2 regions of the Pseudomonas grandcourensis genome follow, and region 2 is predicted to be linked to the other one. Evidence: riboswitches for the same ligand, from Rfam matches in the RefSeq annotation. Region 2 holds a riboswitch; the other holds the start of a gene.
What was found. A riboswitch is a leader RNA that binds a small molecule or an ion and turns the genes downstream of it on or off. The one in region 2 is predicted to bind cobalamin.

Region 1 (3,400 bases), 1.9 Mb from region 2:
GGGCTCGACGGTGCCACCACTGAAGTGGCGCATGTCGCGGCGTTCGGCGATGGCGCGATAGACCGCTGCGCGTTCGGCTTCGGAAAATGCGTTGTCGGTCATGGCCGCTTCGCGAGCAGGCTCGCGCCCACAGGAGTCAGGTGATCCATTATGGAAGCGATGACGGTCTCAAGGTCTGGCGCAAACAGCGCGGCAATCGCCGTGGGGTTCGACGGAAAATAAAAGTGCACATAAGAGGCCGTCATCCGCCCCTCACGGTAGACCGCCTCCGCTCCGCGCCCGCCGTTAGGGCTCAAGCCACGGGCAATTGGCGCCAGTTCAGTGGTGGTCAGCGAATGGTGATAGGTGTGCCCGCGCAGCGAACCTTCCGGCAGGTCCACCGCTTGCAACGCCAGCGCTGCCAGACGCTTTTGCATCACCGCATCACCGGCCAGCAAGCCAACCAGTTCGGCGCGAGTGCCCTCGACATCGGTCAGGGAATCGAGCAGATACAGCATGCCGCCACACTCGGCGAGCAAGGGTTTGCCTGCGCGGTGGTGGGCGCGGATCGCGTCGAGCATCGCGGTGTTTTGCGCCAGCGCAACATGGTGCAGCTCCGGGTAACCACCCGGCAGATACAGGCTGTCCGCCTCCGGCAACCCACTGTCGCGGATCGGCGAGAAGAACGACAACTCGGCGCCCATCGCCCGCAGCAGATCCAGGCTCGCACCGTAGGTGAACGCAAAGGCTTCATCCCGGGCGACGGCAATGCGCACACCGGCCAGCAGCGGCTCGGCCACGATCACATCAGGGGTGGCAAACTCGACCGCCGGCGGCAGCGCAACCTCGCAACTGCTGGCCAGGGCATCAGCGGCCGCATCAAGGCGCAGGTCGAGATCGTTCAACTCACTGGCCTGCACCAGCCCCAGGTGCCGGCTCGGCAATTCGATCCCGGTTTCCCGGGACAGCGCGCCGTACCAGCGCAAACCTTCAGTCAGGCTGCCTTCAAGCAGTTGCGCGTGGCGCAGCGTGCCGACACGATTGGCCAATACCCCGGCGAACGGCAAGTCCGGCTGATAACGCGCCAGCCCCAGGGCCAGTGCGCCGAAGGTCTGGGCCATGGCGGTGCCATCGATCACACCCAGCACCGGCACACCGAAATGCCGCGCCAGATCGGCGCTCGACGGCGTACCGTCGAACAGCCCCATGACGCCTTCAATCAGGATCAGGTCCGCTTCAGCGGCAGCCTCCCACAGCAACCGGCGACTCTCCTGCTCGCCGACCATCCACATGTCCAGCTGATACACCGGCGCACCGCTGGCGCGCTCGAGGATCATCGGATCGAGAAAGTCGGGACCGCACTTGAACACACGGACCTTGCGCCCCTGATTGCGATGCAATCGGGCCAGCGCCGCGGTGACGGTGGTCTTGCCCTGGCCGGAAGCCGGCGCGGCAATCAGAACCGCCGGACAGTGTCGAGGCTGACTCACAATTCGACGCCTTTCTGCGCTTTGATCCCGGCTTGAAAGGCGTGTTTGATCACGCCCATTTCGGTGACGGTGTCAGCCATCTCGATCATTTCCGGCTTGGCGGCACGACCGGTGACCACCACGTGTTGCATCGGCGGCCGGGCCTGCAAGTCGCTGAGCACCTGATCGAGATCGAGGTAGCCGTGCTTGAGGGCGATGTTCAGCTCATCCAGCACCACCAGACCGATGGACGGATCGCGCAGCAGTTGCTGCGACACCGCCCAGGCAGCTTCGGCGGCGGCGATGTCGCGCTGACGGTCCTGGGTTTCCCAGGTAAAACCTTCGCCCATCACGTGAAAGCGCACCTGCTCGGGAAAGCGCCGGAAGAACAACTCTTCGCCCGTGCTGTTGCGGCCCTTGATGAACTGCACCACGCCGCATTGCATGCCGTGCCCCATGGCGCGGGCAAGCATGCCGAAGGCCGAACTGCTCTTGCCCTTGCCATTGCCGGTCAGCACCAGCAGCAGGCCACACTCGTTCGGGGAATTGGCGATGCGCTCGTCGATCACGGCTTTTTTGCGCTGCATGCGCGCCAGGTGGCGTTCGTCACGATCGGGGGTATCAGTCATGGGGGAGCTCTCCGTTGAGGCAGGAATAACGGCGGGCAGGCACAAGAATAGAAGGCAAAAAGCCTGGCATCGCCCACCGTGATGCCGCTGGATGAATCAGGCCGGTCTCCGGGCTCATGAGTGGCGCGGGGCCGGACTGTGCGCCTTCCCGCATCGAATCGACACAGTGGCATCACACACAGTTTTCACTCATTTACCGTTGCGGGGGCAGCGCCGGAATTGCGGGCCTTCGACCAACAGAAGGACTCACTCACCGGCTTCCCTGTTTCACTCTGTCGACCCAAGCCACAGAGCACCTGAAACAAGCCGCGAAGGTTAGAGGGTTGGGGGTGGAGCGTCAATTAAAGCCGGGAGGCCATCGAGCGAATAACTGCCATCCATCAATAAACTGACGTCAATCTTGTGCCACGCTCTCAGCAGTGATATCAAAGAGCCACAATCTCACAACACAATAACAAGGGTGAGCCCATGCAAGGCATGATCATCAGCAATCCAAAGCTGGAATTCCTGCGCCCGGTGCTCGAGCACTGGTTCGAATGCATCGACCGTTACAACGCCGTCCGCGGTGATGGCGACACACCGTACTGGCATGACGAAAAGGCCAATCTCGGACTGCTGTCTGCCGCGGCCTGGATGGCCGAGATGGTCACGCTGCAGCAGACGCCCACCCGCAAGCAGACCGAAGAAGGCGAACGCAACAGCCGCGCCGACCTGCTCCTGGCCTCGCCCGAAACCCGCGCCTACATCCAGACCAGCCAGCGTTGGCCACGGGTCAACAGCCTCAATCTGACCCAGGCCCTGCTCGACATCGCCAGCGATGCAAAGCGCGTGAGCCACGCCAGCGACCTGAAACTCGGCTGCCTGTTCGTCGCCCCGCAAAAAGCCCAGCAAGGCGCAACGCCGGAAGAACTCCAGGACATGGTCGACGACCTGCAAAAGGAACACACCTGCGCTGTCGCCTGGTATTTCCCTTATGCCTACCGCAAGTTGCGCAACGAAGCCGGCAACTATCACCCCGGCATTGCGGTGCTGTTCAAGGAAGCACGCGGCTGAGAGTTGAACCATCGCACGACACCCCTCCTCTATGAATAGAACAAGGCATTCATAGGGAAGACCAGCATGCGCACGTCCCCGCTCGTTCTCGTTATCGCGCTCTGCGGAGGGCTCGCCGCTTGTGGCGAGACCTCCCGGCTGCAAGTCTCCGACGGTACCGGCCCGTCACCTCAACTACCGGAACCCAACAAGACACTGGTTCCGACGGTGAACATCGCCCCGGCCATCGGCTGGCCACAGGGTGCGAAACCCGTCGCCGCCACGGGCACT
Region 2 (3,400 bases):
CAATGAAGTAGACGGTCATCGTCGGTTCCTGTGGGGAAAAAGGGACTGAACAGGGCTTCAGATGAAGAATGTTCATGATCGAAGGCGGGGATTATCGGTTTTTTACGCAGCGCCAGCCAATGCCAGGGTTGCCTGGGCGTATTTTTGTCGTGGAATCAGCAGTTTTGCCGGAGCCTGGGCCAGTTGTTCCGCCAGGGCCAGTGCGGCGCTTTCCGCCACGCCGTAGCAACCGGTGCGTTCAAACGCTATCTGCGATTGATGACTGAGTTGCGGTTCATAAGCGGCCAGTTGTTCACTGCTGAAATACATCATTTCCAGGCCAAGCTGCTGAGCCAGTTCGATTAACGCAGGTTCGTCGCGCTTCGAATCGATGCTGGCCAGCGCCTTGATTTCATGGCGAGCAATCTGGTGTGCCTCCAGCGCCTGATCGAGCAGCGCCAGCAACGTGCTGACGGGGCAGCCCCGTTGGCAGCCCAGGCCGACCACCAGGGTCGGCGCTGTGCTGACGTCAGTCATGCGTGGTATTGACCATCGCTTTTGCGACGGAACAACCAGGCGCTGATCAGGCCCAGGGCCAGCCAGAACGCCACGTTGGTCAGTTGCGAAGCGATTTTGAACTGGGCTTCCAGCGCCTCCGGAGCGAGCATCGAATGCACTTCCGGTTGCGGCGCGCCAATCACATGGGGAACGGCAAGGATTGCCACACCGAGGACTTTCATCAGCCAGTGACGGCTGAATACGATCAGGGCGATACCGACGGCAGTGGAGGCGGCCGTACCGATCCACCACAGTTGCCGCTGTGCCAGGTCGGCGGCGGCAGTGCCAGGCAATTCAGGAGGCAGGCCGAGGGTCGGCGCGAGCACGAAGGTCGCGTAACCGGCCAGGCCCCAGAGCAGGCCCTGGGAGGTTTTGGTCGGCGCACGCAAGGTGTACAGGCCGGCCAGCATCAGGGCGAAACCGACGGCCACCACCAGGTTACCGCCGGTGGTCGACAGCACGCGCTGCCAGCCGTCTTCCGGCTCCCAGGCCTCGGCATCGTGAGTGTGGGCAGCCATCGCACCGTCGGCGTGCTCATGCATTTCAACAGCGGCCGGTTCGGATTTTTCGTAGGTCTCGGCCTGCAAAATCAGCGGAGCGACCCAGAAGCTTTGCAGCAGGGTCAGCAACAGGGCGGCCAGCAGCCCGGTGAAACCTGCGGTTTGCGCAATACGCTTGATCATGTCGACAGCTCTCAATGGCACGGGAACGCGGAGCTGTGGCGGGTATCGTGGGCGGCGTTGTGCACCGCTTCGATGTGCGAGAAACCGGCGAAATAAACAAGGCAGGCGCCCAGAATCGACGCGCAGACGGCGGCGGTCAGACGTTGAGTCAGGGTTGAGGTGGTGCTCGCGGCTGTGTGTTCGGCGCTGCTGATGATCGACATGGCGTTTCCCTCTGGTCTGTCAGCGGGGAATAAGAGCGCATGCAAAAACCCGCACGACCAGGCGCGCAAGGTTTCAAACAGCGCCCGCCCACCGCGGGTTTGTTGGTTCAGTGATCGTACTGGTCACTTTGTGTTGCGGGCCGGTCTCCGGGCTCACGAGGGGTAAAGGCTTGGGCCTGAACCTGAAAACATCACCTTCCCATGCCGTAGTGGCACAGTGGATCTGATGCTTCGCTCGCTTACCGTTGCGGGGGCAGCACCGGACTGACATGGCTTAAGAGTAAAGCACATGATTCACCGGTTTCCCGTTTCACCCTGTGAAGGGCACCCGTAACAAGGTGTGTAGGAGAGCATGGGCGGGGGTTGGGCGTCAATTGGCAAGGGTTCGCATTTAAGGTTCGCACAGCACATTGTGGCGAGGGGGCTTGCCCCCGTTGGGCTGCGAAGCGGCCCCCGGCAATCTTACTGATAAATCCTGCACTCAGGTCTTGCGACGGCTGCGCCGCCGAACGGGGGCAAGCCCCCTCGCCACAAGTGATCGCATTCTCAGCATGAACATTGACCCGCCCCAATACCATGCGTAGCCTTGCGCTTTCGAGGTTCTTCGGTGTTTGCCGAAGCTAAGAAGGGAACGCGGTCGATGCCGCGGCTGCCCCCGCAACTGTGAACGGTGATGTTCGTTGCCACGCCACTGCAGGCTCAATCCATGAGGCCGGCGGGAAGGCGCAGCGAATGCCAGGCTCAAGGCCGGCACACCGTCAGCCAGGAGACCTGCCTCGTCACAGATTCTCAATTTCAACCGGGCGGGGTGATCCGGTGGCGAACTCTTCAGGCACGCGCGTCCGCGTTGCCGGTCGTCGTCCCGTATGCCCGCCACATTAGCCATAGGGCATCCGATGAAAACACTGGCCAAACTCCCCGTCACCATCGTCACCGGCTTTCTCGGCTCGGGCAAGACCACGCTGTTGCGGCACATGCTCGACAACGCCCAGGGTCGCCGCATCGCGGTGATCGTCAACGAATTTGGTGAGTTGGGCATCGATGGCGAAATCCTCAAGCAGTGCTCCATCGGTTGCACCGAAGAAGAAGCCAACGGCCGTGTCTATGAGCTGGCAAACGGCTGCCTGTGCTGCACCGTCCAGGAAGAATTCTTCCCGGTGATGCGCGAACTGGTGGCCCGTCGCGGTGATCTTGACCACATTCTGATCGAAACTTCCGGTCTGGCCCTGCCCAAGCCGCTGGTGCAGGCCTTCCAGTGGCCGGAAATCCGCAGTGCCTGCACGGTGGATGCGGTGATCACCGTGGTCGACAGCCCGGCCGTGGCCGCCGGCACCTTCGCCGCGTTCCCGGATCAGGTCGACGCCCAGCGCAAACTCGACCCGAACCTGGACCACGAATCGCCGCTGCACGAACTGTTCGCCGACCAACTGGCCAGCGCTGATCTGGTGATCCTCAACAAAACCGACCTGATCAACCCGGCGGACTTGGCCCGTGTGCGCATGGAAGTCGCCGAGGAATTGCCACCAGCGGTGAAAATCGTCGAAGCCAGCAGCGGTCGCCTGCCGCTGGACGTGCTGATCGGCCTGGGGGCCGGCTCCGAAGAACACATCGACAGCCGTCACAGCCACCACGACCACCATCACGATGGCGACGACGATCATGATGACCACGATCACGACGCCTTCGACTCGATCTCCATCGAGCTGCCGCAAGCCGACGAAAGCCTGCTGCTGGACGCGCTGACCCAACTGGTGGTCCAACACGGCATCCTGCGGGTCAAGGGTTTTGCGGCGATCCCGAACAAACCGATGCGCCTGCTGATCCAGGGCGTGGGCACGCGTTTCGACAAGCATTTCGACCGCCAGTGGGGCGCTGAAGAAGCACGAGTCACCCGTCTGGTGCTGATCGGCCAGGAACTGGACGCCACTGTTCTCGAAGCGCAATTGCGCGCCGCGCTCAGCGTGTAAGCCATGCACC

Region 1: it holds a riboswitch for cobalamin, as region 2 does, so the genes downstream of both, cobO (cob(I)yrinic acid a,c-diamide adenosyltransferase) here and AABM52_RS16720 (CbtB-domain containing protein) in region 2, are expected to answer to the same signal.

Annotation. Positions count from the first base shown of each region.
Region 1 is NZ_CP150919.1:1,885,919-1,889,318, reverse strand. Features, by position in the region: gene bluB (5,6-dimethylbenzimidazole synthase) at 1-102, opposite strand, end outside; gene AABM52_RS08380 (cobyrinate a,c-diamide synthase) at 99-1,469, opposite strand; gene cobO (cob(I)yrinic acid a,c-diamide adenosyltransferase) at 1,466-2,077, opposite strand; cobalamin riboswitch at 2,159-2,392, opposite strand; gene AABM52_RS08370 (hypothetical protein) at 2,546-3,130, shown strand; gene AABM52_RS08365 (sorbosone dehydrogenase family protein) at 3,197-3,400, shown strand, end outside.
Region 2 is NZ_CP150919.1:3,744,631-3,748,030, reverse strand. Features, by position in the region: gene cobM (precorrin-4 C(11)-methyltransferase) at 1-19, opposite strand, end outside; gene AABM52_RS16730 (cobalamin biosynthesis protein) at 103-516, opposite strand; gene AABM52_RS16725 (CbtA family protein) at 513-1,220, opposite strand; gene AABM52_RS16720 (CbtB-domain containing protein) at 1,232-1,423, opposite strand; cobalamin riboswitch at 1,544-1,770, opposite strand; cobalamin riboswitch at 2,004-2,217, shown strand; gene cobW (cobalamin biosynthesis protein CobW) at 2,320-3,390, shown strand; gene cobN (cobaltochelatase subunit CobN) at 3,394-3,400, shown strand, end outside.